DNA from 4 places in the Vibrio sp. Vb0349 genome. Region 1 is predicted to be linked to each of the others. Evidence: predicted binding sites of a transcription regulator. Region 1 holds the regulator's gene; each other region holds the start of a gene.
The links. Region 1 encodes MetJ, which represses methionine synthesis genes. Its sites were predicted from a motif close to TTAGACNTNTANANGTCTAA; they were not measured.
Positions count from the first base shown of each region.

Region 1 (8,031 bases):
TACCGTGGTTTTATCCAAAACCACCAGATGGTCATGATTGGTTACTCTGACTCAGCGAAAGATGCAGGTGTTATGTCTGCTGGTTGGGCTCAGTATCATGCGATGGAATCGTTAGTTAAAGTGGCTGAAGAAGAAGGCGTTGAGCTAACTCTATTCCATGGTCGTGGGGGCACAGTCGGTCGCGGTGGCGCACCTGCGCATGCTGCGCTTTTGTCGCAACCACCAAAAAGCTTGAAAGGCGGTTTACGTGTAACAGAGCAAGGCGAAATGATCCGCTTTAAACTGGGACTCCCAGATGTCGCAGTAAATAGCTTTAACCTATATGCAAGTGCGATTCTGGAAGCCAACTTGTTACCGCCACCGGAGCCAAAACAAGAATGGCGCGACTTGATGGAAGTGCTATCAGAAGTAAGCTGTGAGTCTTACCGAAATGTGGTTCGTGGCGAGCCAGATTTCGTGCCTTACTTCCGCCAAGCAACACCAGAACTCGAACTCGGCAAGTTGCCACTTGGTTCTCGTCCTGCAAAACGCAACCCTAAGGGCGGAGTAGAAAGCTTACGTGCAATCCCGTGGATCTTCTCATGGAGTCAAAACCGTTTGGTACTTCCTGCATGGCTAGGCGCAGGTGAAGCGATTCAATACTCGATCGATAAAGGCCACCAAGCATTGCTCGAAGAGATGTGCCGCGAATGGCCGTTTTTCTCTACTCGTCTCGGCATGCTAGAGATGGTGTACTCGAAGTGTAATATTGATATCTCTCGCTACTACGATGAGCGATTGGTGGATGAGTCGCTCCGTCCACTCGGTGAAAAACTTCGTGCTCAGCTTCAAGAAGACATCAAAGCGGTACTGAATGTAGAGAACAATGAAAACTTGATGCAGCATGACCCTTGGGGACTCGAGTCTATTCGCTTACGCAATATCTACGTTGAGCCATTGAATATGCTACAAGCAGAGCTGCTATACCGCACGCGTCAAACCGAAGAAGCCTCTGCAAACTTGGAAGAAGCGTTGATGGTGACGATTGCTGGTATTGCTGCTGGTATGCGCAACACAGGCTAATCGTTTCATTTTTAATAAAAAGCTGGGAAAATGCTCAGCTTTTTTTTATCACAGGATAATCGCACCAAAACAAAAGCAGTTAAATAAACCATAATAGACCCAAAAAATACCAAAATAAAAGAATAAAAAACCACAAGCTAACACTATTGATTATTATGTTAGTTTTTTAGGGTAATTTTGTCCTACTATTCCACTTCATGCTTATTATTTATATACTACTTGCCTGCTGAGAGCTCATAAATCCAATCATACCTGCTCCAGCCTTGATGGGACTCCCCATCGCTCTAGGTGATAAACGGCTTTAAGGTGACAGGACCAACATTGTTGGTGCTACTTATACATTAAAAAACTCAAGTGCCAGTAAGAGCGCAGCTGAAAGTATAAGTAGCTTGTTTACAAGTTTATTGACCATTTGGATTGAAGACATGTCATTACCACACGTAATCTTAACTGTTCTTAGCACTCGCGACGCAACCGGTTACGATATCACTAAAGAATTCTCTGCTAGCATCGGTTACTTCTGGAAAGCAAGCCACCAACAAGTGTACCGTGAACTCAACAAAATGGCTGAGAAAGAACTGGTTACTTGCGTATTAGAACCCCAAGAAGGCAAACCAGACCGCAAGGTTTACTCTATTACAGACGCTGGTCGCAGCGCTTTGGGAGAGTGGTTTGATCAACCAACTGCACACCCAACAGTTCGTGATGAGTTTTCAGCGAAATTGATGGCATGTGCCGTTCAACCTGCGGCTCCATTCCGTGACCAACTCGCCGAGCTAGTTGAAGAGTCTCGCAAACTGGTTTCTCACTACAAAGAAATTGAAGCGGCTTACTACGCAACGCCGTCAACTTTAGATAAACAAGCTCGCCTAGAACGTCTAACGCTTCGCCGTAACCTTCTGTTACGTGAAACTTGGATCACTTGGGCAGAAGAAGTTCTAACTGAACTTGAAGTGATTGGTTAAACTCCTTTTGCTTTGATAAAACGAAAAAGGCTTGCCACTTGGCAAGCCTTTTATCTTTTTGAAACCAGATTTACGCACCGACTACTGCGCGAGGACGAACACCCAACGTATGGCATAACGCGTAAGTCATCTCTGCACGGTTTAGTGTATAGAAGTGAAAATCCTTAACCCCTTCACGACTCAGCACACGCACCATATCAATAGCTTGGCTAGCTCCTACAAGCTGGCGAGTCACCGGATCATCATCCAAGCCATCGAATTGTTTGCTCATCCACCCTGGTACTTTCACGTTGTTCTGTGCCGCAAAGCGAGACGCTTGCTTAAAGTTCGATACAGGCAAAATTCCTGGCACAATTTCTACGTCAATTCCTGCTGCGACACAACGGTCACGGAATCGCAGGTAAGACTCAACGTCAAAAAAGAACTGAGTAATAGCACGGTTTGCACCTGCATCTACCTTACGTTTTAGGTTCAATAAGTCAGACTGTGCGCTTTTAGCTTCAGGGTGAACCTCAGGGAATGCAGCAACGGAGATATCGAAATCGTGGCGTGATTTCAGCAGCTCAACCAAATCCGAGGCATACATATCAGGCGCACCGCCACCTGGAGGAATATCACCACGCAGAGCGACGATATTTTCAATACCATTGTTCCAATAATCATCGGCAATATTAATCAACTCTTCACGAGTCGCATCAATACAAGTGAGATGGGGAGCGGCAACCAATCCGGTTGTTGCTTTAATTTCTTTAATGATGGAGTGTGTTCTGTCACGCTCGCCGGAGTTCGCACCGTAAGTCACAGAAACAAATTTAGGTTGAAGCGTTTTAAGACGGTGCACTGAATTCCAAAGTGTTTCTTCCATCTTAGCGCTGCTTGGCGGAAAAAACTCAAACGATACATTGATGTTATCTGATAACTCAGCAATATTCTGGTTCAAGGCGTCGATATGGCCTGCGTGCGTATATCCCATCTTACTCTCCCTGCGGCACTCCGCCACGAAAACAAATCCTTAAAATCGACGTTTAGACGTCTATATGTCTACAGAATGTATTGAATACGATTTAATGTCAACCTTGTAATTATGAATTTTTCTCACGTTAATAATGAAGATAGTTCAAGTTTCTACTTGAGCATCATCTCGCCATTTTGCACGGGTTATGACTTCAGTATGGCACTGATAGGGGAATAAAAAACCCTGGATTAATTCCAGGGTTTTTAGGTCAATCGCAACTTTAAAATAAACCAGCCAATCGGTTGAGGTCGGATTGAATAGCGCCGGCTGTCACTTCTCTGCCTGCGCCTGGTCCTCGAATGACCAGAGGGTTATCTTTGTACCACTTGCTCTCTATGGCAAAAATGTTATCGCATGGCAATAAGTTGGCGAGCGCGTGCTCACGAGACAACGCTTCGACTCCCACCGTTGCTTTACCATTTTTTTCTAAACGCGCCACATAGCGAAGCACTTGATCGTTTCTCTGTGCTTTTGTCAGACGCTCTTGAAGTATTTCACTCAACAACGCTCCATTATCGAAGAAATCATCTAAGCTCAGTTCTCTTAATTCTTCTGGCACTAAAGACTCAACTTTAACGCTGTCTGGTTCTATATCTAGGCCCGATTCTCGAGCCAAGATGACTAACTTACGCATTACATCGGAGCCATCTAAATCAGAACGAGGGTCAGGTTCGGTTAACCCTTGCTGCCAAGCAAGATCGACTAAATCATTAAATGGTACAGAACCATCAAACTGTTGGAACAGCCATGATAACGTCCCCGAGAAAATCCCCGATAGAGCGACGATTTCATCCCCACTTTCACGAAGATCTCGCACGGTATGGTTTATCGGTAACCCAGCACCAACCGTTGCGTTGTATAGCCAATGACGACCAATTTTAGCGAATGCATCTTGAACCTGATGGTAGTACTGACTATCTGCGGAACCGGCCACTTTGTTAGCGGAAATCAAATGAATGCCTTGCTGTGCGATTTCTACGTAGCGCTGAGCTAACTCTTTACTCGCGGTAACATCAAGCACGACGGCTTCATCATAGCTTTTAAGTGCTCCCAAACGTGCCAGCCAATCCCCATTGTTTGCTATGCTTTCATCATCAAATCGTTCAGCAACACTCGCCGCCTCAATACCTTGCTCATCGAACCAATAGGTTTGGCTATCCACAACCGCGACAAGATCAAAGCTCATACCATGACGTTTTTCGAGCTCACTTTTTTGCGTAGCAAATAAATTTAGCCAACTAGAACCAATATTACCCTTGCCACATAAAGCCACTGCCACGCGTTTTTGCGCTTGGAACAACTGGCTATGAATCGTTTGAACCAACGCCTCGGTATCAGTACGGCGCAAAACAGCGACTAGGCTCAGCCCTGAGTCTGTTTCAGAGATAAATTCTACCGGAGAGTGCTTTAGCTTCTGATAAAAGCCAAAGCAATGATTGGCGTTTTTCGTAACGCCTGCACCTACCGCAGCTAAGAGCGAGTAACCTTCTTTTAGCTTAATTTCTGCCTCTACCGCAAGCTCTTGCAAGTGTTTCAATGCACCACCGGCGATTTCTGCGGTGTAAGCCAAGCGTAGCGTATGCTGATCGGATTGAGCTTCAAATGCCAATGGCTCTAATTGCGCGCGCTGCAACGCTTGTAATACATCACTCTGTGTTTTTTCGAAGTCGTGCCCATGCATGAAAGACAACTGCACCAATAAAACATCATCCAGTGAAGTAATAATTTTAGCGCCACGACCAGATGCCAATACACGCTCAATACGAGTAGAACCCGACTCTGGCAGATAGCTACACTTGAGATTAAGGTCCATGGTACTTTGCGCCACAGGCTGAAGCGTACGACTGTGTAGCACTGGGGCAGCTAAGCGAGCAAGTTCACTGGCTTCATCCAATCGAAGTAACGGTAATAAACAAGCGTCAGACACCAAACGTGGATCGGCACTATAGACACCAGCAACATCACTCCAAATCGTGACAGTACTGACTTCAGCAAGCGCGCCTATGACCGTTGCAGAATAGTCAGAGCCGTTACGACCAAGTAGGATGGTTTCTCCTGCCTCGTTCTGAGCCATAAAGCCAGTAATTACCACACGTTTATGGTTATGCTGCGCGAGGATCTCTTTAATTAAAGGGTATGAACGAGCGCGATCAACCTCTGGTTGAGTTCCCGCTTCTGCACGTAAAAACGCTCGTGCATCTTGTGCAACCGCAGGGATAGAACGTTGAGATAATAACGCGGCCAATAGGCGAGCAGACCATACTTCTCCGTGCCCCAGTACCGCGGCTTTTTGCGCATTAGTGAGTGGTGCAGTCAGCTCCGAGAGAGTACTGAACTCATCATGTAATAAAGCTAACAGCTCTTCTTTTGCTTCACTCTCCAACAAGCTTTCTATTAGCTCAGTTTGGAACTGTCTCAAGCTTTGAAGCGCTTCATGCGCAATTCGGCCATCTTTACTTAACCCTTCCAAAAACTCAATCAAGCGGTTAGTGGTTTTTCCTGCAGCAGAGACGACCACAAGATCATTTTCTGTCGAATACTCCTTGAGAATACCCACAACGCGTAAGTAGCATTCTGGGTTTGCTAAGCTACTGCCACCAAACTTATGCAGCTGACGTTGTACAGTCATTGTTATCGTCTCCTATTACTGGGTAGCTTTAGCGAACGCTTGTTCTAAATCTGTGATGAGGTCTTGTGCATCTTCCAAACCGACAGACAAACGCAATAGTTGATGAGAGACCCCAGCCTCCGCCAGCGCCTCCTCACCCATTGCACGGTGCGTCATGGATGCTGGGTGGCAAATCAAACTTTCTACACCACCTAATGACTCTGCTAATGAAAACAGTTGGAGCTCTTTCACAAACACCTTTAACTGCTCAAACGAACCAGCAAACTCAAAACTCAACATAGAGCCAAAGCCCGTTTGCTGCTTTTTAGCAATGTCGTGACCTGGATGTTCCGGCAGGCTTGGATGATAGATAGTTTTAACTAACGCTTGTTTCTGTAGGTAAGCTAGTACCTGCTGTGAGCTCTCTTCATGTACTCTCATACGAGCAGCAAGCGTACGAATACCTCGCAGTGTCATGTAACTATCGAAAGGTGTGCCCGTTGCACCAATACAATTACCCCACCATGCAAGCTCTTCTGCATGCGCTTCTGTGTTGGTGATGATTACTCCACCAATTACGTCCGAATGACCGTTGATGTACTTTGTTGTGGAGTGGATAACAAAATCCGCACCTAGCTCTAAAGGTTTTTGGTACACGGGTGTCAAAAAGGTATTGTCCACCGCAACTAACGCGCCGATTTGTTTCGCTTTTTCACAAGTAGCTGCAATATCCACTACGCGAACCAGAGGGTTTGACGGAGTTTCTAGCAAAATGAGTTTTGGTTTTTGTGCCAATGCAGCATCTAAAGCCTGTTCGTCTGATTGATCGACAAACTGAACCTTAAAATCGCCTTTGCTAGCTCGGGTATTAAAAAGACGATAGGTGCCGCCATAACAATCGTGAGGAGCAATAATGAGATCATCTGGGCCGAGAAAAGCGGAAACCCATAAATTTAATGCCGACGTACCGCAGTTAGTAACAACCGCTCCTTTTCCAGACTCAAGTTCAGATAGCGCACTTTCCAACAGTCCGCGGTTTGGATTACCAGATCGTGTGTAATCATACTTGGGCACTTCACCAAAAGCAGGAAAACCATAGTTAGTGGAAAGATAAATAGGTGGAACGACAGCATGATATTGGCTGTCTGATTCAATACCAGTGCGTACTGCAATGGTCGCAGGTTTGCGAGTGCTCATGGGTGTATCCTTTCACGGGTAATGACTTCTAAATAGGAATGCGCTATATCTAATGAGTAACATAAAGTGATCAACACGCTTCCTTTGCTGTTATGTTCACTTTACTCGTCAAAAAATGAGACGTCAACACTTCTAGACGTCTATATGTCTTTGCTTATGGCGGTAAATGCAGCTAAAATCAGCACCTAAATTATTTTTAACCGATTACATAAATGAAGGTGTGCAATGGCTGACTGGAATGGCGAATACATTAGCCCATATGCAGAGCACGGCAAAAAAAGCGAACAAGTAAAAAAAATTACCGTCTCTATCCCGCTAAAAGTTTTAAAGGTGCTAACTGATGAGCGTACTCGCCGTCAGATCAATAACTTACGCCATGCAACCAATAGCGAATTGCTATGCGAGGCATTTTTGCACGCGTACACAGGTCAGCCACTTCCGACAGATGAAGACCTTCGTAAAGACCGTCCTGATGATATTCCAACAGAAGTAAAAGCGCTGATGACGGAAATGGGCATCGAATTTGAGTCATTCGACGAAGAATAAAAAAGCCTGATAAGAGGTTTCAGGTAATAACTCTTGCCTCGAGCCAAATGAATGACATAAAAAATGGGACGCAATAGCGTCCCATTTTTGTGTATCACATCTGAAAGATATATTACTCTGCCATGTAGTTTTCAGGCATCTCGATACGAGCTACACCTGAATTAACCGCCGCCTGAGCAACCGCTTTTGCAACACGTGGTAGCAAACGTGAATCCATTGGTTTTGGAATAATATAGTCCGCACCAAACTCTAGCTTATCAACACCTGCAGCCTTCAATACGGCTTCAGGTACAGGCTCTTTTGCTAGCTCACGAATCGCCTCAACGGCTGCAAGTTTCATTTCATCATTGATTTCACTTGCACGCACATCAAGAGCACCGCGGAAAATGAATGGGAAACACAATACGTTGTTAACTTGGTTAGGATAATCACTACGGCCAGTACCCATGATCAAGTCATCACGAACTGCGTGAGCAAGTTCCGGCTTGATTTCAGGATCCGGGTTAGAACATGCGAATACGATTGGCTTATCTGCCATCAACTTCAACGCTTCCGCTGGCAATAGGTTTGGACCAGATACACCTAGGAACAGATCTGCACCTTCAATCACGTCTTCTAGTGTGCGCTTATCTGTATTG
Region 1 is NZ_JAWOTS010000029.1:2,120-10,150, reverse strand. It holds gene ppc (phosphoenolpyruvate carboxylase) at 1-1,062, shown strand, start outside; gene R7Q47_RS20385 (PadR family transcriptional regulator) at 1,488-2,027, shown strand; gene metF (methylenetetrahydrofolate reductase) at 2,098-3,000, opposite strand; gene R7Q47_RS20375 (bifunctional aspartate kinase/homoserine dehydrogenase II) at 3,263-5,671, opposite strand; gene R7Q47_RS20370 (O-succinylhomoserine (thiol)-lyase) at 5,687-6,847, opposite strand; gene metJ (met regulon transcriptional regulator MetJ) at 7,073-7,393, shown strand; gene R7Q47_RS20360 (malic enzyme-like NAD(P)-binding protein) at 7,506-8,031, opposite strand, start outside.

Region 2 (8,031 bases), on a different contig from region 1:
ACAAACTCGCTCATTGCTAAGTATTGTGGAAGTTTAGCTTTGATATTTGCGAGGAGCCTATATTGCCAAGAGAAGAGAAGTGATAAATGGGTAAATTAAAAGGCTCGTCTATGAATACTATCTATCGGCAATAGTTAGTATCTATGAAAATGCAGCGTAGCGATTCTTAGTATATTTGAAGGTATATCAAAGAATAAGGAGCATTCGTCCTTGAAGGGGAGTCTGAAAATTAGTTATGAAAAAAGCAGCTAGGTAGCTGCTTTTTATTTATTAAGTTACGTGTCTTTAAGAGTCCACTGGCTCCGTATGTTCCGGAGTGGTTATTGCTTGGTTGTTCTCTTCCATCTTCTTCTCTTCTGCTTTTGCTTTTTCAATCATTGGGGTGATTGTTGAGCCTTGAATGAGGATAGAGAAAACAACGACGGAGTAGGTCATTACAAGAATAATCTCTTTTACATCGATTAACTTATCTTGAATCACCCAAATACCAGATGGAATGGAAAGTGCCATTGCCAATGCAAGGCCCCCGCGTAAGCCGCCCCACGTCAAAATACGTACTGACCACGGGTTATATTTTCTGTAACGCTTAAAGCCAATGTACGAGAGAAATACGCTTAAATAGCGAGCTGCTAGTACAAGAGGGACTGAAATAGCCATCATAATCCAGTCTTCTTTGTGGAATTCAAATAGCAGCATCGACATGCCGATCAGTAGGAATAACACGCCATTCAAGAACTCATCAACAAGCTCCCAAAAATGGTCAAGGTGATCTTCACTCTCTTTTGAAAAGCCAATAAAGCGTGTCCAGTTGCCAATCATAATACCGGATACAACCATCGCGAGTGGGCCTGATACATGGATGTATTCAGCAAATGCGTAACCTGCTGTTGGGATACCAATGGTAAGTAACAATTCCATTGAGTGATCATCGGTGGCACTGATCAAGTAGTGGAATAGCAAACCGAGGACGAAACCATATGTGATACCACCGATAGCTTCTTGGATGAAGAGCAAGGTGACACTACCTACAGTTGGTGCCTCAGTGCCAAATGCAATCGTAAATAGAGTGACGAAGATAACCAAACCGAAGCCATCATTGAAGAGCGATTCTCCTTCAATCTGAGTGGAGATACGTTTAGGAGCATCGAGTTTTTTCACAATAGCCAATACAGCGATTGGGTCAGTTGGCGATATTAGAGCACCAAATAGTAAGCAGTAGACCAAATCAAATTGGATGCCAATTAACTGACAAAACCCATACAGCGTAAATCCAATAAAGAACGTAGAAAACAGTGTAGCTCCAAGGGCTAAAACAGTGATCTCCCACTTTTGATCTTTAAGGTTCGGGAGTTTGATGCCTAGTCCACCAGCAAATAGTAAGAAGCCAAGAATGCCTTTGAGCAAGAAATCTTCGAAGTTAATCCTTGTGACCGTCTCCGTCGCAATTTCGGTGAGATGGAACCAGTTGTTTTGACCCGCAATTAAGATTAGAAGTGAAAGCACCATTGAACCTGCGGTAATCGCAATGGTGGTTTGCATCTTTCCTATCTTGCTGTTTACAAAAGCAATTAGCATCGCAGCTGCGGATAGAAAACATAAAGTATGATAGACCGACATAGAGCTCTCTATTTGTAACATTTTATGAATGGAATTCTCGGCTGATGCTGCTTAAATAGCAAACATTTTTTCGTGATTATTTTGCAAGTTAAGAAGGATATAAAATAATCATTAATTCTACGTTTAGACGTCTAGACTCCTGAAGTTTGTGTGATAGGATGGAAAGATAACTAAAGGAATGAGGCTGTACTGTGGGAAGTAACGTAAGACAACAGATTGAAGCTCAATTGAAGCAACGTATTCTTTTGATTGATGGTGGTATGGGAACCATGATTCAAGGGTACAAACTTGAAGAGCAAGACTATCGAGGAACGCGCTTTGCGGATTGGCATTGTGATCTAAAAGGTAACAACGACCTGTTGGTTCTAAGTCAGCCTCAACTTATCAAGGAAATTCACGCTGCATATTTAGAAGCGGGTGCAGATATTCTTGAGACCAACACGTTTAACGCAACAACCATTGCGATGGCTGACTACGAGATGGAAAGCCTAAGTGAAGAAATTAACTTTGCAGCTGCCAAGCTTGCACGTGAAGTTGCAGACGAATGGACCGCAAAAACACCCGATAAACCGCGTTATGTCGCAGGGGTTTTAGGGCCGACAAACCGAACTTGTTCTATTTCTCCTGATGTAAATGACCCCGGATATCGAAATGTTTCTTTCGACGAGTTAGTTGAGGCTTACTCTGAATCGACTCGTGCTCTAATTAAAGGTGGTTCTGACCTTATTCTTATCGAGACCATCTTCGATACGCTTAACGCTAAGGCTTGTTCATTTGCTGTTGAAAGTGTGTTTGAAGAGATGGGGATTGAGTTACCTGTGATGATCTCGGGGACTATTACTGATGCTTCCGGTCGGACATTATCCGGTCAAACCACAGAAGCGTTTTACAACTCATTACGTCATGTTAAACCGATTTCGTTTGGTTTGAACTGTGCACTTGGTCCAGATGAGCTGCGTCCTTATGTTGAAGAGCTCTCTCGTATATCAGAATCTTTTGTTTCCGCTCACCCAAATGCTGGGCTTCCGAATGCATTCGGCGAATACGATTTGTCGCCAGAAGATATGGCTAAGCATGTTAAAGAGTGGGCTCAAAGTGGCTTTTTAAACTTGATTGGTGGGTGTTGTGGTACAACTCCTGAGCACATTCGCCAAATGGCACTCGCGGTTGAAAATATCGCCCCTCGTCAATTACCTGAACTTCCCGTTGCTTGTCGCTTGTCTGGCCTAGAGCCACTCGCTATTGATAAAGACTCTTTATTTATCAATGTCGGTGAGCGTACGAATGTAACCGGTTCTGCGCGTTTTAAGCGCTTAATTAAAGAAGAGCTGTACGATGAAGCGCTCGATGTGGCTCGTCAACAAGTTGAAAATGGCGCTCAAATTATCGATATCAACATGGATGAAGGCATGTTGGATGCACAAGCTTGTATGGTTCGCTTTTTAAACCTTTGTGCGTCAGAACCTGAAATCTCAAAAGTACCAATCATGGTTGACTCTTCCAAGTGGGAGGTTATTGAAGCCGGTCTTAAGTGCATCCAAGGCAAAGGCATTGTTAACTCGATCTCTCTCAAAGAAGGCAAAGAGAAATTCGTTGAACAAGCTAAGTTGATCCGCCGTTACGGTGCGGCTGTGATTGTGATGGCGTTTGATGAGATTGGGCAAGCAGATACACGTGAGCGCAAAGTAGAAATTTGTACCAACGCTTACCGAATTCTTGTTGATGAAGTGGGCTTTCCACCAGAAGACATCATTTTTGACCCAAACATTTTTGCCATTGCTACGGGGATCGAGGAGCATAATAACTACGCGGTGGATTTCATTGAAGCCGTTGGCGATATCAAACGTGATTTACCACATGCGATGATCTCGGGTGGTGTTTCTAACGTCTCATTCTCTTTCCGTGGCAATAACTATGTACGTGAAGCGATTCACGCGGTGTTCCTCTACCACTGTTTTAAAAATGGTATGGATATGGGGATTGTGAATGCGGGTCAGTTAGAAATCTACGATAACGTGCCTGAAAAATTGCGTGAGGCTGTGGAAGATGTCGTTCTTAACCGTCGTGATGACGCCACTGAGAGATTGTTAGATATCGCGGCGGAATATGCAGGCAAAGGGGTAGGTAAAGAGGAGGATGCCTCTGCACTTGAGTGGAGAACTTGGCCTGTTGAAAAGCGCTTAGAGCACGCGTTAGTGAAAGGAATAACTGAGTTCATCGTTGATGATACCGAAGAGGCTCGTGTCAACGCTTCAAAGCCATTAGAGGTGATTGAAGGCCCACTAATGGATGGGATGAACGTCGTCGGAGACTTGTTTGGTGAAGGTAAAATGTTCCTTCCTCAGGTCGTAAAATCTGCACGAGTGATGAAGCAAGCAGTCGCGCATCTGGAGCCCTACATCAATGCAGAAAAGCAGGTGGGTCAAACAAACGGTAAGATTTTGCTAGCGACGGTCAAAGGTGATGTACATGATATCGGGAAAAATATCGTTGGCGTTGTATTGCAGTGCAATAACTACGAAATTATCGATCTTGGTGTCATGGTTCCTTGCGAAAAGATCTTAAAAGTAGCGCAAGAAGAAAACGTCGATATTATTGGTTTATCAGGGTTGATCACGCCTTCATTAGACGAAATGGTGCATGTTGCAAAAGAGATGGAGCGTCTCGACTTTAACTTACCTCTTCTCATCGGTGGCGCAACAACGTCAAAAGCCCATACAGCAGTTAAGATTGAGCAAAATTACAAGCATCCAGTGGTTTACGTGAACAACGCCTCACGTGCAGTGGGCGTATGTACTTCTCTTCTGTCAGATGAACGTCGCCCTGAATTTGTTGAAAAACTTCAAGCTGATTACGAACGAGTACGTGATCAACATAATCGAAAGAAACCGAGAACCAAACCAGTGACATTAGAAGCGGCTCGAGCGAATAAAGTTGCGATCGATTGGGAAGCTTATACTCCTCCAGTGCCTGTTAAGCCTGGCATTCATATCTTCGATGATTTTGATGTGGCTATATTACGTCAATACATCGATTGGACACCATTCTTTATGACTTGGTCACTTGTGGGTAAGTATCCAACAATTTTCCAACATGAAGAAGTTGGTGAAGAAGCAAAACGTTTATTCGAAGATGCCAACGAGTTACTTGATCGAGTTGAGCGAGAAGGCCTGTTAAAAGCGCGTGGAATGTGTGGCTTATTCCCTGCTGCGAGCGTGGGGGACGACATTGAAGTTTATGCTGATGAAACTCGTACCGACGTTGTGAAAGTATTACGTAACTTGCGACAACAGACCGAGAAACCAAAAGGATTCAACTATTGTTTATCCGACTACATCGCACCTAAAGAGTCGGGTAAACATGATTGGATAGGGGCATTTGCTGTCACTGGTGGTATTGGTGAACGAGAGCTTGCTGATGAATACAAAGCACAGGGAGATGATTACAACGCAATTATGATTCAAGCGGTGGCGGATCGCCTAGCCGAAGCGTTTGCTGAGTATTTGCATGAGCGTGTCCGTAAAGAAATTTGGGGTTATGCTGCGGATGAAGATTTATCTAACGATGATCTCATTCGTGAAAAATACCAAGGTATTCGCCCTGCACCAGGTTATCCAGCGTGCCCTGAGCATACTGAAAAAGGACCGCTTTGGGAGCTACTTAATGTGGAAGAGAATATTGGCATGACTCTAACCTCCAGCTATGCAATGTATCCGGGTGCGTCAGTATCTGGTTGGTACTTCTCTCATCCTGACTCACGTTACTTTGCGATCGCACAGATCCAAGAAGATCAGCTAGAGAGTTACGCCGATCGTAAGGGGTGGGATAGGATCGAGGCTGAAAAATGGTTAGGGCCAAACATTAATGGTTAAATTGATGTTTACCTCGTCCAAATATAACAACTAATGAAACAACAAAGGGCTGCAGATACGCAGCCCTTTGTTTTATTGAGTTGAACTTACTTCTCAAACAACTCCGTGTGGAGTTTTTGTATGGCTTGTTTCGATACCGATTCATGGAGCAAGAAGCATAAGTTGTGAGGGCTAGCGCCATAACAAATCATGCGTAGGTTAAAATCTTCTAGCGTGCCAAAAACCTGTTTCGCGTAGCCTTTACTCTCACTCATGTTGTTACCAATGAGAGCAACGAGGCATAGGTCATGTTCAACTTCTACCTTACATAACTCTTCTAACTCTTCTCGTGCAGCTTGCGGCAGCTGTGGTGCTCCGCCAGATGTATCAGTTTGATCAAGTGTTAACGATACACTGATTTCAGATGTCGTGATCAAATCGACAGAGATCTTATGCTTTGCAAGGATCTCAAAGACCTTTGCTAAGAAACCGTATGCGTGGAACATATTGGCGCTGCGTAGCGTTACCATGGTTTGGTTACAACGCAAAGCTAGCGCACGGAATAACGGTGAGCTTTCGACTTGGTGGCGAATCCAAGTTCCCCCTTTTTCAGGCTCTTTCGATGACCCCACAAATACCGGAATGTCGTGGCGCAATGCAGGTACTAGCGTAGAAGGGTGAAGGATTTTAGCGCCAAAGTTAGCCATTTCTGAAGCTTCACTAAAGCTGATCTCAGGAATTGGTGAGGCTTTTGGCGCAATTCGCGGGTCTGTTGTGTAGATGCCCGGAACATCAGTCCAGATTTCTAACCCTGCCGCTTTGACGCTCTCAGCAATTAAGGCGGCGCTGTAATCGCTGCCTCCTCGACCTAGTGTTGTTGTATTACCGGCTTCGTCAGATCCTATGAAGCCTTGAGTAACAACAACGGATTGTTGGCAAAGTGGTACGAGTTTATCTTGCGCAAGCGTCGAAATTGCTTCAATGTTTGGCTCTGCGCGACCAAAGTTGTCATCAGTACGCAGCACATCGCGGATATCAAAGCGCACAGCTTGAATGCCTCGCTCACACATTAACTGAGTTAGAATATGCGTCGACATGAGTTCGCCACATGCGACTAAATGATCGGTTAACTTCGCACTAGCTTGGATAGATGCAGCCTCGGCCAGGCTGGTTACGGTATCTAATATGCCATACACCTCGGCAGCAGTTTTCGTGCTGTCTTCGAGCTGAGTTAAAATGGCGTCATGAATGTTGGCCAGATTTTGCAGCAGCTCAGTACGGTGCGTTTGATCCTGAACACCGTTGGCGAGTTCTACCAATAGGTTGGTGACGCCAGAGCAAGCGCTGCTCACGACCAGGCGAGTATTTGGATTGTTTTCGATAATGGTGGCGCAACGACTCATTGCCTCAAAGTTGGCAACACTGGTTCCACCGAATTTAGCTACGTTAAATGCGCTCACTGCGTTCTCCCACGACTTCCTAAAAAATTGTACATCCAATGTTTAGTGAGAAAAGGAACAGAGCAAAAAGAGAGGTATTTAGAATGCTATTTGAAAAATTTACCCTCAGAAGCCCTTCATCAGACTGCGCTGATGACAGTTGATGGGATTCAGCCCAATTCAACCGACAAGTCAAATCCTGCAACTTTGACTTACCTCGGCACTACTCCCCCTCAATGATTGGTGTTGGAATTGCGGTTCCACAAATCATCTACCTGGGTAGCGCTCCTCTTCTACATAAAGCTCAAACATTGAACGGTTTTGAGGCCTTAATGTCAATCAATATTTCAACCTTTATGGTGTTTTTTATTAACGATTTTGTGACACTGGTTTGACCTCCATACTTACGGCTAATTGCTGATAGAGGAAAAATCTATTAGGGTGAAGAACCCTACACCTGAGCCATGTTATTGAATAGAACTTTTAGAATGCTCAGGATAAAAGATAATCAAGGAGCTGACATGTCGATCCAAAGCTTTATTCCGCCTCACCGTATTTTAATGGGACCTGGTCCTTCTGATATTTATCCTCAAGTGTTACAAGCACTAAGCCGTCCTACGGTAGGTCACCTTGATCCTCTGTTTATCGGTATGATGGATGAGCTCAAGCAGCTATTGAAGTATGCCTTTCAAACTGACAATGAGTTCACTATTGCGGTTTCAGCGCCTGGTAGCGCAGGGATGGAAACCTGCTTTGTAAACTTGATCGAGAAAGGCGACAAAGTGATCGTCTGCCGTAACGGTGTATTTGGTGAACGCATGCGCGAAAATGTCGTCCGTGCTGGTGGCGAAGTTGTTATCGTCGATGATGAATGGGGGACGCCTGTTTCCATTGATAAAGTCGAGCAAGCACTCGAACAGCACCCAGATACAAAAATTCTTGCTTTTGTGCATGCGGAAACCTCAACTGGTGCAGTCAGTGATGCTCAAGCATTGGGTAAGCTGGCGAAACAGCATAATGCATTATCTATTGTTGATGCGGTGACATCGCTTGGTGGTGTGCCGTTAAAAGTGGATGAATGGCAACTGGATGCGGTTTACTCTGGTAGTCAAAAATGTTTGTCA
Region 2 is NZ_JAWOTS010000032.1:25,718-33,748, reverse strand. It holds gene R7Q47_RS20940 (cation:proton antiporter) at 286-1,617, opposite strand; gene metH (methionine synthase) at 1,809-5,489, shown strand; gene lysC (lysine-sensitive aspartokinase 3) at 5,576-6,928, opposite strand; lysine riboswitch at 7,030-7,208, opposite strand; gene R7Q47_RS20925 (pyridoxal-phosphate-dependent aminotransferase family protein) at 7,429-8,031, shown strand, end outside.
Region 2: the regulator MetJ is predicted to act here: its motif matches at 1,741-1,760, upstream of metH (methionine synthase).

Region 3 (8,031 bases), on a different contig from region 1:
TGTAGTTGCCAGAAAAGTCCTCCGTTTCTAGAGACTTAGAACCAGACCACATGGTCAGGTTAGAAGGCGCTAGGTCAGCAGAACCACCCATAAACTCAGGAAGCATTTGACCAAACGCTTCTAGTGCATTTTGCGATGCTTTACGTGATGCAATGTTCGCTGGGTTTGCTTGAAGATCAGCAATGATTTGGTTCGCTTTTTCTTCCCACTGTGCAGGAAGTTCGCCGTTTAGACGACGTTTAAGCTCTGCCGCTTCAGCAGGGTAAGCTGCAGCGTATGCTTCGAATTTTTCATTCCAAGCTGCTTCTTTCGCGGCGCCCGCTTCTTTTGCATCCCACTCAGCGTAAACATCTGCCGGGATCTCAAATGGGCCGTACTCCCAACCTAGGTATTCGCGAGCCGCTTGGATTTCATCGTGACCTAGTGGTGCACCGTGACAGTCGTGCGAACCAGACTTGTTAGGAGAACCGAAACCGATAATTGTTTTGGTACAGATAAGCGTAGGACGTGGGTCCGCTTTTGCTGCTTCAATTGCTGCGTTGATCGCGTCTGAGTCGTGACCATCGACTGCTGGGATTACATGCCAGCCGTACGCTTCAAAACGCTTAGGTGTATCGTCAGAGAACCAACCTTCAACGTGACCGTCGATAGAGATGCCGTTGTCATCCCAGAATGCAATCAGCTTGCCTAGACCAAGAGTACCTGCAAGAGAGCATGCTTCATGCGAAATGCCTTCCATTAGACAGCCGTCACCCATGAACACATACGTAAAGTGGTCAACGATATCGTGACCTTCTTTGTTGAACTGTGCCGCTAGTGCTTTCTCTGCGATCGCCATACCAACAGCGTTAGTGATGCCTTGACCTAGAGGACCCGTTGTTGTCTCGATACCAGGCGCGTAGCCGTACTCTGGGTGACCTGGGGTTTTTGAGTGCAATTGACGGAAGTTTTTCAGATCGTCAATAGATAGCTCGTAACCGCTTAAGTGCAGTAGAGAGTAAATAAGCATTGACCCATGACCGTTTGACAGCACAAAGCGATCGCGGTCGGCCCACTCTGGGTTTGAAGGGTTATGGTTTAGATGAGAGCGCCAAAGAACTTCAGCGATATCAGCCATACCCATTGGTGCGCCTGGGTGGCCTGAGTTAGCTTGTTGAACACCATCCATGCTTAGAGCACGAATTGCATTGGCAAGATGTTTACGAGACGACATGTCTGCTCCTGAGTACATTAAGCGAAACGAAAAGTAGGTCATAATTCTCTCAAAGCCCTGTTGGGTGTGCAAACGTTTTCCAATCCAAAACCTCACAAATATTGCACCTTTCGCGCCAAATCGTTCGAAGTTCTTAAAATTATCAATAAATCAGGCAAACGTTTGGTTATAACAAAAACCAAAAAAGAGCTTGTAATTCGAGCAATCAAATTTAGAATAGACGTCTAGATGTAGATACACCTACAAAAATTAGTATTAATTTGCGCTGGAGAGTTTATCATTCCCCAGTTTTAAACCAGATATAGTGGAGCTAACATGGCTAAGCACCTGTTTACTTCTGAGTCAGTATCAGAAGGTCATCCAGATAAAATTGCAGACCAGATTTCTGATGCGGTTCTTGACGCGATTCTAGAGCAAGATCCAAAGGCTCGTGTTGCATGTGAGACTTACGTTAAAACCGGTATGGTAATGGTGGGTGGTGAAATCACGACTTCAGCATGGGTAGACATCGAAGAGTTAACTCGTGAAACCGTTCGTGAAATCGGCTACGTACATTCAGATATGGGCTTTGACGCAGATTCTTGTGCGGTACTAAACACAATCGGTAAACAGTCGCCAGATATCAACCAAGGTGTTGATAAAGCTGACCCTAAAGAACAAGGTGCAGGCGACCAAGGCATCATGTTTGGTTACGCTTGTAACGAAACTGAAGTACTAATGCCAGCGCCAATTACTTACTCTCACCGTCTTGTTCAAAAGCAAGCAGAAGTTCGTAAAAACGGCACACTACCTTGGTTGCGTCCTGATGCAAAATCTCAGGTAACATTCCAATACGATCAAGGTAACATCGTTGGTATCGACGCGGTTGTTCTTTCAACTCAACACTGTGATTCAATCTCAACTTCAGACCTGCGTGAAGCGGTAATGGAAGAGATCATTAAGCCAGTGCTACCTTCTGAGTGGATCAACAAAGAAACAAACTTCTTCATTAACCCAACCGGTCGCTTCGTAATCGGTGGTCCTATGGGTGACTGTGGCCTAACTGGTCGTAAGATCATCGTAGATACCTACGGCGGCGCAGCTCGTCACGGTGGCGGTGCGTTTTCTGGTAAAGATCCATCAAAAGTTGACCGTAGTGCAGCATACGCAGCACGCTACGTAGCGAAAAACATCGTAGCGGCAGGCATGGCTGACCGTTGTGAGATCCAACTTTCTTACGCAATCGGTGTTGCTGATCCAACGTCTATCATGGTGGAAACGTTCGGTACTGAGAAAGTACCTCACGACATCATCATTGAAGCGGTTCGTCAATTCTTCGACCTACGTCCATACGGTCTACAAGAAATGCTTAACCTTCTTCAACCTATCTACAAGAAGACAGCGGCATACGGTCACTTCGGTCGTGAAGAATTCCCGTGGGAAGCGACAGACAAAGCTGCACTTCTACGCGATTTCGCTGGCATCAAATAATCAAGCTAAGCAAGAATCAATCAAGCCCTCGCCTATGGTGGGGGCTTTTTATTTTCAGCAACTTTTATCTAGTCATTTCGGCTCATACCGCCCTGCCCCACAAAGCAGTCCTGTTTCTCCCTCATTTTTATACCGAATAAATTTTAAGCAATTATTTGTAAATTATCCCATCTCCGCCAATAGTTAAAATATTGTTAATTCCAATTTAAATAGAGACGTCGGATGCTGGCGACTGTGGAAGCAACACTTAAGTAAAGACATGAGTCAGGCATCTTTATGGCCGATACCAAACTAAGCCAATGCTCAGATGTAAACTTGAAAAAGTCGCTTCAAGTTTGACTGAACAAAAACCGCTGTCAGTTGGTATAAGCGGATAATGTGGGAATAAATCAAGGAGGAGTTATGCCTCGAACTGTTAATCCATCGGACTTCCACAACAAGCGAAAGGAAGTGCCAGACAACGAATACGCCAGAACCATACCGTGCAATACGGTTAATCTTTCTGCACCTTTTCATTGGCTCGCATTAGGTCTGCATGATTTCGTGCGAATGCCGCTTATTAGTGCTTTCTATGGCATCTGTTTTATGGCAGCAGCCATAGGCATTGTTTTGCTCGTACAGTGGCAAGGCACACACTTGGTCGTCATGCCCAGTTTGATTGTTTACATGTTAATCGGTCCGTTTCTCGCGCTTGGTTTGTATGATGCCAGTTGGGAGAGAGAGCGCGGACATAAAGCAAGCTTGTTCCATTCAATGAAAGCGATCGGTCGTAACTCAACATCTCAATGGGCGTTCGCCGTGTTACTCGCAGTGTGTATGATATTTTGGATGCGCATTGCCGCTCTACTTCATGCGCTCTACCCTTCTGTTCAAGGGGCACCTTTAAGTGAGTTCCTACCCTTCCTTGTCATCGGCTCTTTAGTTGGCTTTGTTTTGGCTTGTGTGGTGTTTAGCATTTCAGCCTTTTCTATTCCGCTCATGATGGAGCGTCGCGTAGACATGATGACCGCTGTGTTTACCAGCTTTAATGCCGTGAAATCCAACATTCCAGCAATGATTGTTTGGGCAGCGATCATCTGTGGCGGTATTCTTATCGGCTTTGCGACCTACGGGATCGGAATGTTGTTTACCATGCCAATTCTAGGCTACGGTACATGGCACGCTTACCATGCCACCATCAAGAAAAAACACACACCATAATTAACTGATGCTATGATCTGGCCCTCGCAAATGCGGGGGTTTTTTTATTTGATTTATCGAGGTGAATTGTGGATATAGAACTCAGCTATAAAGCCAAGCAAGTGATGGCGGGCTGTATCGCGATGGCAGAACAAGCTTTCAAACGTTCTTTCCCGATTCCAACAATCACCTTCGACGTCCGTGGGAAAGCGGCAGGAAAAGCCTACCTTCAATTAAATCAAGTACGCCTAAACCCTGTTTTATTTCGCGAAAACACCCAAGCATTCTTAGATGAAGTCATTCCTCATGAAGTAGCACACCTGATTACTTATCAGGTTTACGGGCGAGTTAGGCCTCACGGCAAAGAATGGAAAGGCGTCATGGAAGCCGTATTTAACGTACCAGCCAAAACCACTCACAGCTTTGAAGTAAAATCCGTTCAAGGTAAAACCTTTGAGTATCGTTGTGGTTGTATGACTTACCCTCTATCGATTCGCCGTCATAATAAAGTGCTGCGCAAAGAGGCGACGTACTCTTGTCAAAAATGCCGCCAACCACTTAACTTCACCGGCATTCAATTATCGTAGCCCTTACCTCATAGTGTTACTTGCGTTCCCAAAATAAAGATCGAGTTGATCAAAACCTTCCCTTCGCCAACTATTGTTAACTTACTCATCACTAAAGCTATTTTATGCGTGTTATCATGAATAAAGTCATACTTTATAAAGACTTTTATCATGAAATACTTATTCTCTCTGTTGCTTATCGCGCTTTCTAGCACTGCGATTGCCGCGCCACCGAGCTCATTCTCTGCAGCCAAACGTGAGGCGGTCAAAATTTATCAAGACCACCCAACAAGCTTCTACTGTGGCTGTAACATTCAATGGCAAGGCAAGAAAGGCTCACCCGATTTAGCCTCTTGCGGTTACCAAGTCCGTAAACAAGAAAAACGGGCTGCACGAATCGAATGGGAGCATGTGGTTCCTGCGTGGCAATTTGGCCACCAGCGTCAATGCTGGCAAGATGGCGGACGTAAAAACTGTAAGAAAAAAGACAAAACTTTTCGTTTGATGGAAGCAGACTTGCACAACCTAACTCCTGCTATTGGTGAAGTAAACGGTGACCGTTCGAACTACAACTTCAGCCAATGGAACGGTATGGATGGCGTGAGTTATGGTCGCTGTGAGATGCAAGTGAACTTTAAGCAGCGTAAAGTCATGCCACCAGACCGTGCGCGTGGCTCAATTGCTCGTACCTATCTATACATGAGCAAAGAGTACGGTTTCAAACTGTCGAAGCAGCAAACGCAATTAATGAGTGCTTGGAACAAAACCTATCCTGCCGATAAATGGGAATGTGAGCGTGACGAGCGCATTGCAAAAGTACAGGGCAATCACAACCCATTTGTTCAAGAAGCCTGCCGCGCACTGTAACCTCCGACCTCGAAGCGTTTCAATTACTGATATTGAAACGCTTCTTGCCCCTTGTTTTTTCGGTGCAAAGCATCCATGTTAGGGTTTAAGTTTATTCTCTTGCTGGAAATCTCATGCGTACCCCTCGAATTTATCATCCAGAAACTATTCATCAACTTGGCTCACTTGCTTTAAGTGACGACGCAGCAGGCCATATCGGTCGTGTTTTGCGCATGAAAGAAGGCCAAGACGTTCTACTTTTTGACGGCAGTGGCGCAGAGTTCCCAGCGGTTATCAGTGAAGTCAGCAAGAAATCAGTTTTGGTTAACATCACCGAGCGTGTAGAAAGCAGTATTGAATCCCCTTTAGATCTGCACCTTGGTCAAGTCATTTCACGTGGCGATAAGATGGAGTTCACCATCCAAAAGTCTGTTGAACTTGGCGTCAATACCATCACTCCTCTGATTTCTGAACGTTGTGGCGTCAAGCTTGACCAAAAGCGTTTTGAGAAAAAACTCGCGCAATGGCAGAAAATCGCCATCAGTGCCTGTGAGCAATGTGGGCGTAATGTCGTGCCCGAAATTCGTCCAATTATGAGCTTGGAAGAGTGGTGTCAAGAAGAGTACGATGGTTTAAAGCTTAACCTTCACCCTCGTGCTAAATACTCAATCAACACTTTGCCAACCCCGGTTGAAAAAGTGCGCCTACTGATCGGTCCTGAAGGCGGTTTATCGTCTGAAGAGATCGAGATGACTCGAGAATACCAATTTGAAGAAACGCTACTCGGCCCTCGCGTTCTGCGCACCGAAACAGCGGCTCTGACAGCAATTACAGCCTTACAAGTTCGTTTCGGCGATCTTGGTTAAACGGAGAAAAATAATGATCAAACTCGGTATCGTAATGGACCCAATCTCGTCCATTAACATCAAAAAAGACTCTAGCTTTGCCATGATGCTTGAAGCGCAACGACGCGGCTATGAAATCCACTACATGGAAATGAATGATCTGCATCTCGATCAAGGCGTTGCCATTGCAGATACTAAAGTGGTGGAACTAAAAGAAGATCCAAACGGTTGGTACGAGTTCAAATCAGAGCAAACTATCGAACTGTCTGAGCTAGACGCGGTGCTAATGCGTAAAGATCCTCCGTTTGATACTGAATACATCTACGCGACTTACATCCTTGAGCGTGCAGAAGAACAAGGTGCACTGATCGTTAACAAGCCTCAAAGCTTACGTGATTGTAACGAAAAGCTGTTTACAGCATGGTTCCCAGAGCTGACACCTACAACTATCGTGACGCGAAAAGCAGAGAAAATTAAAGAATTTCGTGAAAAACATGGTGATGTCATCCTGAAACCGCTTGATGGTATGGGTGGCGCGTCCATCTTCCGTGTGAAAGAAAACGATCCAAACGTCTCTGTGATCATCGAGACATTGACTAACCACGGTCAAAACTACGCAATGGCACAAACCTTCGTGCCAGACATCAGCAACGGTGACAAACGTATCCTAGTGGTAGATGGCGAACCTATGCCTTACTGTCTAGCACGCATTCCTGCTAAAGGCGAAACGCGCGGCAACCTAGCCGCTGGTGGTACTGGTGAAGCTCGTCCGCTAAGCGAAACCGACCTCAAAATTGCGCAAACCGTTGCTCCGACACTGAAAGAAAAAGGCCTTATCTTTGTTGGCCTTGACGTAATTGGCGACAAGCTAACAGAAATCAACGTCACCAGCCCAACCTGTATTCGCGAAATTGAAGCAGCTTTTGATATCTCAATCACAGGCAAGCTGATGGATGCGATTGAGCGTCGAGTAAAAGGCGAATAACTCAAACTGTATTACAGTTAATAGAGAGCGTAGTACATTAACTTAAGCAAACTCATGCACATACCTAGATGTAAATTGTATGATGTTTGCTTAAGGGCATTTACGAGAGTTAAGGGTCAATATGAGTATGAATCTCACAAATCACTTTTTGGTTGCCATGCCTGGGATGAAAGATCCGTACTTTCAAAACAGCGTGATCTACGTTTGTGAGCACAACGAAGACGGCGCTATGGGGCTGATGATCAATGCTCCTGTTGATATCACCGTCGGCAACATGCTCAAGCAGGTGGAAGTTCAGCCAGTACACCCGCGCCTATTTGAAGCCAGTCTAGATAGACCAGTCTACAATGGCGGCCCAATCTCGGAAGATCGTGGTTTTATTTTGCATAAACCCAAAGATTACTACGAGTCCAGCGTCCAAATGACTGATGACCTCGCGGTAACCACTTCGCGTGATATTCTGTCGGTGTTAGGAACAGAAGCAGAACCAAGTGATTACTTAGTGGCACTTGGCTACTCCGGTTGGAGTGCAGGCCAATTAGAAAGTGAGCTGGTCGAAAACTCTTGGCTCACCATTGAAGCGACGCCTGAAATTATCTTTAATACACCAATCAACGAGCGTTGGAAGAAAGCGGTCGAAAAGCTGGGCATCGACCCAAGTCACCTTTCAGCAGACTCTGGACATGCTTAGTCCAAATATACAGTTACATTAGATAGAGACACCTTATGTCACGCACAATTATGGCTTTTGACTTTGGAACCAAAAGCATTGGTAGCGCTATTGGCCAAGAAATTACTGGTACAGCTTCCCCATTAAAAGCCTTTAAAGCCAATGACGGTATTCCAAACTGGGACGATATCGAAAAGCAAATCAAAGAGTGGCAACCAGATTTGCTAGTGGTCGGTTTACCGACCGATCTGCATGGT
Region 3 is NZ_JAWOTS010000023.1:13,533-21,563, reverse strand. It holds gene tkt (transketolase) at 1-1,213, opposite strand, end outside; gene metK (methionine adenosyltransferase) at 1,529-2,683, shown strand; gene R7Q47_RS18935 (DUF2189 domain-containing protein) at 3,086-3,883, shown strand; gene R7Q47_RS18930 (SprT family zinc-dependent metalloprotease) at 3,952-4,449, shown strand; gene endA (deoxyribonuclease I) at 4,600-5,295, shown strand; gene rsmE (16S rRNA (uracil(1498)-N(3))-methyltransferase) at 5,409-6,140, shown strand; gene gshB (glutathione synthase) at 6,154-7,104, shown strand; gene R7Q47_RS18910 (YqgE/AlgH family protein) at 7,232-7,795, shown strand; gene ruvX (Holliday junction resolvase RuvX) at 7,831-8,031, shown strand, end outside.
Region 3: the regulator MetJ is predicted to act here: its motif matches at 1,430-1,449, upstream of metK (methionine adenosyltransferase).

Region 4 (8,031 bases), on a different contig from region 1:
CATGCTTCGTAAGAATGGCAAATCGATCATAACAAAGCGTAGGCGATCATTAAGTGGTTCGTGGATCAATTCACCCATTTGCCATTGCTCGAAAGTTTCGCTCGACTTTTTCAATGAGCGAGAAAGCTTAACATTCAGCATACGCAAGTTACGTAAACGAGAGCGAGAGTGGGTGAAGAGGTCGTTACGCAGTTTTTCGATTTCACTTGCTTGGCGCTGCATAATGACCCCACGGCGCATAATGAACAAAAACATGACCAAGACAGTAATAAACAATGCAAATGAGATTTTCTGGAATTTACGATGCTCTCTTTCCACTTGCTCTAAGCGTTCTGATTGACCGATGTAATGGATGGTTTGTTCGGCAAATTCTTTTTGCTGACGGAACGCATCCTCACTGATTTGGTTAAGCTGCTTTTGTTCTAGACGAACGAGGTTGGTGTATTTTTTATAAGCTTGCAGAGAAAGTTTGTATTCGCCTGCCTGCTCGTAACCCAACCCAAGTAAACGGTATGACTGCTGCTTAATGAAGTTGTTATTTTCAGGTGACTTTTCAGCAAGCGCTAACGCCAGCTTTGCATTAGTAATGACGTCTTTACTGTCATTTTGATGATAAGCCAGACCTGACTGAAGCAGGGCTGCCTTTGCTTCAAGCTTAGGAATATTGGTGTATTCTAAAAGCTCTTTAGAGCGGTCTAAGTACTGCTCTGCTAGCGCGTAGTTATAGAGTTGTAGGTAGGTAGCCGCCAAGCTTAAGCGAATCTTAATGATTCTATTGATGTTCTTACTGGTACTTTCATGGTCAAGCACGTTGAAGTAATGCACTAACGCAAGATTAAACTTACCCTGATAAAAGTAGATGTCGCCCATTTGCTCTAGGACGTCCGCTAGGATCGGAGAGCTAGGGTAGGAGTCATAAAAATCTGCGGCTTGAGATAAGTATTCGATCGCTTTGTCGTACACTCGTCGCTCCTGGAAGAGCCTAGCCAAAAGGCGATTCACTTTTGCTAATCTTGCACCACTGTTACTTTCAATAGATTGCCAATAACCGTATAGCAGTTCTGACAAAGCCAAATTGTACTTCTTGCTATTGAGGTAAAACTCGCCGACGGCAGTGTAGTAGTCGATCAAGGCTAACTCAGAGCGGCTATCGTCAAGCATGGTCTTTGCTTCAGAGTACAAGTTTTCCGCTTTAATGATATCGCCACTATGTGAAGCGAGGAGTGCTCTTTGCATCACTAGTCGGTAGCGAACGCTGTCGGTGCGTTGTAATACGGCATCGGCTTCATCGAGCTGTTGTTCAATTTGGTTAAGCGTGTCTTCCGCTTTTGAGTAGTTTTCGTCGTACATCCAAATCATTTGGTTGCGCATCAGCTGTAGATCTAAGTCCATGTACGGCAATTGATATTCTTGCGCTAAGCGTTCCGCTTTATTTAGGTGCTCGATAGCCGAACGAACATTACCCATGGCGTAATCTGCCTGAGCGATAATCTTGTGCGCTTCGATGGTGCTGCTTGGTGTGCGAACGCTACGATCTGTTTCGTCGCGAGACATGGCTGAAGGGCTGTCACTTTCTTTGCGTTCTGTTAGCTCACGCTGTGACAAATAGTTGGTTGCCGCTTGTTTTGCTTGTGATGGCTCTATTTCCGCCAATTGTTGTGCTTCGTTGAGTAACGCGGACGATAAAATGGTTGCATGAAGTGGCTGTACAAACAGCAAGCAAAGAAAGCCAATCAACTTGAATAGACGCGAACTGTCCCAAAACATCCTTTCGTTCCCTCGAACTGTTTTTAGATATGGCGATAACGGCGAAAAGCCTCAATTAGCCGTTTAAATGCGGGTTGAAGCCATTTGATATAGTAACATGCTTGGACAATAAAAACGTCCGGCAACCCTTTAGATTGCCGAACTTATTTCTGTTGCCTATGCGCTTACTGACGAGCCATACGGTGATTGTGAGCTGGCTTATCTTGTTCCGTTGAGCGGTAAGGGTTGATATCCAAGCCTCCACGGCGCGTATAGCGGGCAAATACGGTCAGTTTGCTTGGTTGGCAGTATTTCATTAGATCCGTAAAAATACGCTCTACACACTGTTCGTGGAACTCATTGTGCTCGCGGAAAGACACTAAGTAACGTAACAGCTTCTCACGATCTATTTTTGCGCCTTGGTAGCGAATTTCTACACTGCCCCAGTCGGGTTGGTTAGTGATCAAACAGTTTGATTTCAATAGGTGGCTATGTAGCACCTCTTCAACTTGTACTTCACCTGCTGCACCTTCAAGCAAATCGGCATCGAAATCGTAACTGGTGATGTTAATGTCTTGGTCATCAATACATTCACCGTCCATTGTTACGATAGGTTGATTGGTATAGTGGGTCACTGGATTCACCTCAACCAGCACCTTTTCACCTGCGCATTCAGAAAGGTCTTGTGTTAAACGCTCAGTCACTTCTTCCCAGCTTGCAAAGCGGGTTTGGTTGTAGCTGTTTAAGTACAGTTTGAAAGACTTCGATTCAATCAAGTTTGCGCTGGTGGCTGGAATGTATACTTCGCCAACGGCCACTTGTGGTAAACCTTTACTATTTAACCAAGACAGTTCATACAGCGTCCAAATGTCGTGCCCCATGAAAGGCAGAGTATCGCCTAACTGAAGGTCATCTCGGTTCAGGCTGCGAGGGACTGGTTGCAGCAAGCTTGGGTCATACTGGTTCGCATACTCGGTCGTTTTACCTAGTGTTAGGCCAGCAAGCTCTTTAGCGTCAGAATATTTGCTCATACTTTGTGGTCGTTTTCGATTAGAATGGCGAGAATTTTACTGAATCCGCTGGTCAATTGCCATCCGGCAAGTACGGCTATCTGATAAATAAGGAATGAGGAGACCTTCATGACCCAAAACGTTACTCAGGCGCTACAAGAGTTCAGCCTGCGCTACCAACAAGCTTGGCAAGCTAAGCACAATGAGTTGCCAAGCAGTGAAGAGCTTGCAGATCTTGTTTCTCCTTGTGTCGAAGAGAAGCGTGATGGAGAGGTGCTTTGGAAAGCGGTCGCACGTGATGAAATGGCCGATTTCACCAATGTGGAAAATGCGATTGAGTTGTCACTACAAGATGATGTTAAAGCCTTTTATGGTTCTCAATACTGCGCCGATATGGAGGCAACTTGGCAAGGTAATTCGTTGACGCTGCTGCAAGTGTGGAGCGATGACGATTTCGTGCGTCTACAAGAAAATATTCTTGGTCATTTGGTGACTCAGCGCCGCTTGAAACTTAAACCAACAGTATTTATCGCAGCGACAGATGAGGAAATGGATGTGATTTCTATTTGTAACCTCACTGGCAATGTGATTCTAGAGCGTTTGGGCACCTCTAAACGTGATGTATTGGCAGATTCATTGGTTGAGTTCTTGAATAAGTTAGAGGCTGCCGTCTAAGTATGTATGTTGTTGAGTTGCAGTTTGAGTGTTTTGATAACACCACCGTCAGCGCGGTAGACAAAGCCATTAATGGCTTGATGGATGCTCTGCGTTACAACGGCCAAGTATTAGGTCGTGAATTCCCGATAGTGATGGGAGAAGGTGAATTTTTCGTTCGTGTTGTTTGCCCAGAACAAGACAGCTTGCATCCACGTTATCACTCAGATTTCGTCAAAGTGTGCATGAACCGTTTGTCGGATGCGTCTTTGCTTGCTCCGAAAATGCGTATGCTGGGGCGTGATTTGAATTCAGAACAAGCAGCCGAAGAAGAGACACCTAGCTGGCAAGTGTTGTACACGACTTATGTTCATACGTGTTCGCCTTTGCGAAGTGGTGAAACCCTGTTGCCAATTCCTTTGTATCGTAATGAGCCAACACTTAATGGAGACCATAAAGCCGTCATTAAGTGGCAGACTGAGTGGCAAGCTTGTGATGAAATCCAAATGGCAGGGGGTTGCCGAGCGGAACATGCGGCGCTGCACGAAATTTGCGATGTGGATAGTGTGCTGTTTCGCCGAGGTTGGGACTTACGTGGCCGTATCGAATACATCACGAAGATCCCTACGTACTATTACCAGTATCGTGTCGGTGGTCAGTCGCTGGAGAGCGAGAAAGCGCGCAAGTGTCCAAAATGCGATGGCGAGTGGCTACTCGATGAGCCACTACATGACATATTTCATTTTAAGTGTGATGACTGCCGAATCGTGTCGAATATCTCTTGGGACCATCTTAAGTAGCGAATTGAAGCTACTTAAATGGGTAGATAGACAAATAGAAAGGGCTGATGTTTTCACATCAGCCCTTTTGTGTTTAGAACGTTTATGTTTAGAACGTTGTTTTCAGTCATGTTTTGAAAGGTGGGATTACCAACCTTTCACAACACCGCCTTTGAACAGCTCTTTTGCCGCTTCGTAAACTTCTTCCGTTTGGTAAGCTTTTACGAAGTTTTGTACGTTTTGCGCATTAACATTTTCTTCGCGAGCGACAATTAGGTTTACGTATGGTGAGTCTTTATCTTCAACGAACACGCCGTCACGCTCTGGCGATAGGTCGATAGAGCTTGCGTAAGTGGTGTTGATGATTGATAGCGTTACGTCATCCAATGAACGCGGAAGCTGTGGGGCTTCTAGTTCAATGATTTCGATATTTTTAGGGTTGCCTACGATGTCACGTACTGTAGCGAGTAGACCAACGCCATCACGTAGCGTAATCAAACCTTGTTGCTCAAGAAGCAGTAGTGAGCGACCTAGGTTAGTTGGGTCGTTTGGTACTGCGATGCGTGCGCCATCTTGAATTTCATCAATTGATTTTACTTGCTTTGAGTAACCAGCAATAGGGTAAACGAATGAGTTACCCGCGATAGCCAGTTTGTAGCCGCGGTCTTTCACTTGTTGGTCTAGGTATGGTTTGTGCTGGAACGCATTCGCGTCTACTGAACCATCATCCAGAGCGGCGTTTGGTGTTACGTAATCGGTAAATGTTACTAGCTCAACATCTAGGTTGTATTTCTCTTTTGCTACTTTAGCGGCAACTTCGGCTACTTGTGCTTCAGCACCAGCAATAACGCCAACTTTTACTTTGTTTACGTCTACTTCTTTGTCGCCGCAACCCGCTAGAGCAAGAGCAGAGGCGGCCGTTGCTACAGTCAAAAGACCTTTAAGGCTAAATTTCATCTTTATCTCCTTATAATTTGTATTTTTGATGCTTATCTGTGGTCTACACGGCGCACCACTGCGTCACCGATAGACTGAATAATCTGTACTAGAACAATCAACATCACGACAGTCACGGCCATGATAGTTACATCGTAGCGGTGGAAACCGTAACGGATGGCTACGTCGCCTAGGCCGCCGCCGCCTACCGTACCCGCCATAGCTGAGTAGCTAACGAGAGTGACCAAGGTAATCGTTACTGAGTTAACAATAGTCGGCATTGCTTCAGGCAGTAGAACTTTTGTGATGATCTGTGTTGGTGTCGCCCCCATTGACTGCGCAGCTTCCACCAAGCCTGTCGGTACTTCTAATAAAGCACCTTCAATAAGACGAGCGACAAAAGGAATGGCGCCAATAGTCAGTGGGACGATTGCTGCGGTTGTACCGATAAAGGTTCCAACCAGCATTTTTGTCACTGGAATAATCGCAACCATCAGTACGAGGAATGGCACTGAGCGACCAATGTTAACGATAGCGCCTAAGCCGCTATTTAGTTTGGTGTTTTCAAGTAGGCCGCCTTTTTTAGTAATATGGAGGATTACGCCTAATGGAATACCCACAGCAAAGCCGACTAATCCGGCAACCGCAACCATGTAAAGCGTTTCCCACGTTGCACCTAAAAGTAGTTTGCTGTTTAAACTCAGCCATTCAGAAATCGTATTAAAGGACATAACCAAGTACCTCTACTTTTACGTTGTGCTTACGCAGGTATTCAAGAGCTGCGTTGTCATCTTCTTCGTTACCAAATAGCTCTGCGACCATCATGCCGAATTTCACGCCACCAGCGTAATCAAGGTCGGAACTCAAAATACTCACATCAATATTGTATTTACGAGAAATTTGCGACATTAACGGTGCATCAACGGTTGCGCCAGTAAACTCTAAGCGAACCAACGGGTAGCTGCCATCAACACGCTCTGCTTGCAGACGTGCTTGGTAATCTTCAGGAATGGAAAGATCCAGCGTTGAGCGAATGAATTGGTGCGCTAGTTCTGTCTTAGGGTGCGCAAAAATATCGCCAACGGTGCCTTTTTCCACCAGCTCACCACCACCGATGATTGCTACTTCGTGACAGATGCTTTTTACGACTTCCATTTCGTGAGTGATAAGTAAAATCGTGATGTTGAGTTTGCGGTTGATCTCTTTCAATAACTCAAGGATAGATTGAGTTGTTGCCGGGTCTAGTGCACTAGTGGCCTCATCACAAAGCAGCACGCTAGGATCGGATGCCAATGCACGAGCAATTGCCACACGCTGTTTTTGTCCGCCACTTAAGTTAGATGGGTAGCTCTCGTGTTTGTCGGCTAAGCCTACAAGCTTTAGCAACTCAGTTACTTTTGTTGTGATTTGCGATTTGTCTTTACCTGCCAGTTCTAGGGGTAATGCCACATTATCAAACACAGTACGAGACGAAAGCAGGTTAAAGTGCTGGAAGATCATGCCAATGTTACGGCGTGTTTCGACTAGTTGTTTTTTACTGAGTTTGGTTAGATCTACACCATCAACGATGATGGAACCAGAGGTCGGTGCTTCTAGCATGTTGACACAGCGAATCAGCGTACTTTTACCAGCACCTGATGAACCGATAACACCAAAGATGGTGCCTTTGTCGATGTGTAGGTTAATGTCTTTCAGGGCAAGGATTTCCTTACTGCCTTGGTAGAACACTTTATTGACGTTTTTTATTTCTATCATGTTTCAACCTGCCCAAAGATACGGGGAACTTCGCTGTCAAAAACGGCCTTTGACAGAACTTAATGTTGAGCTTTATCTCAATTTTCAGTTGATGCTATGGGTTAAGCAGAATGAAGTCAATAGATATTTTTACGTCTAGACGTCTAAATGTATGGATGTTCTGTTTTGAAACGAAGATGTATAGATAACAAGCAGGAGGTAGACGGCAGGGCACCCTCAGATTTACCGATTCTTGCCCAACAAATCAACCGTTTTGTCGAGGCCTAGAATGAATTAGATAGTGTTGAAGTTTATAAGGTATGTAATAATCTGATTAAACCGAGTTAATAGAGAAATACGTTTTGGCAAAACCTGCTGTTTTTATCGATCGTGATGGCGTAATAAACGTTGACCACGGCTACGTTCATGACGAACATGATTTTGAGTACATTGATGGTGTCTTTGAAGCGACAAAAGCGCTGAAAGATAAAGGCTACCTGTTGGTGCTTGTGACCAATCAATCTGGCATTGCACGTGGTAAATTCAGCGAAGACCGTTTCTTATCTCTGACTCAGTGGATGGACTGGAACTTCGCTGATAATGGCGTTGAGTTCGATGGCATCTACTACTGCCCACATCATCCTGAACATGGCATTGGTGAGTACAAGCAAGATTGTGAGTGCCGTAAGCCAAAACCAGGCATGTTCATTTCTGCACGTGACTTCTTGAAGATCGACATGGAGAAATCTGTGATGATCGGCGATAAAGCTGAAGACATGATGGCAGCAGAAGCGGCAGGCGTTGGCACTAAGATTTTGGTTCGCACTGGTAAGCCAGTAACAGAACAGGGCGAAGCCATTGCAACGGTAGTATTAGATAGCATTGCGGATGTGCCTGCGTACTTAAACAAGTAATCTTCATTACTGACTGAGTTAAGGGAAGCCACTGCTTCCCTTTTGTTTGATTCCTTCTTTTAGTCTGAACACTTATGAGCAAAAAACTCACCATTCTTGATATCGCAAAATTGGCAGGCGTGGGCAAATCAACAGTAAGCCGTGTGCTTACTAACGATCCAAAAGTGAAACCCCAAACGCGAGAGAAGGTTGAGCAAATCATTCGTGAATCTGGTTATGTGCCGTCCAAATCTGCGCAATCAATGCGTGGCGGCAGCC
Region 4 is NZ_JAWOTS010000017.1:5,817-13,847, forward strand. It holds gene R7Q47_RS16745 (tetratricopeptide repeat protein) at 1-1,767, opposite strand, end outside; gene queF (NADPH-dependent 7-cyano-7-deazaguanine reductase QueF) at 1,932-2,777, opposite strand; gene syd (SecY-interacting protein) at 2,886-3,431, shown strand; gene R7Q47_RS16760 (Zn-ribbon-containing protein) at 3,434-4,210, shown strand; gene R7Q47_RS16765 (MetQ/NlpA family lipoprotein) at 4,337-5,146, opposite strand; gene R7Q47_RS16770 (methionine ABC transporter permease) at 5,179-5,856, opposite strand; gene metN (methionine ABC transporter ATP-binding protein MetN) at 5,846-6,880, opposite strand; gene gmhB (D-glycero-beta-D-manno-heptose 1,7-bisphosphate 7-phosphatase) at 7,222-7,773, shown strand; gene treR (trehalose operon repressor TreR) at 7,848-8,031, shown strand, end outside.
Region 4: the regulator MetJ is predicted to act here: its motif matches at 7,008-7,027, upstream of metN (methionine ABC transporter ATP-binding protein MetN).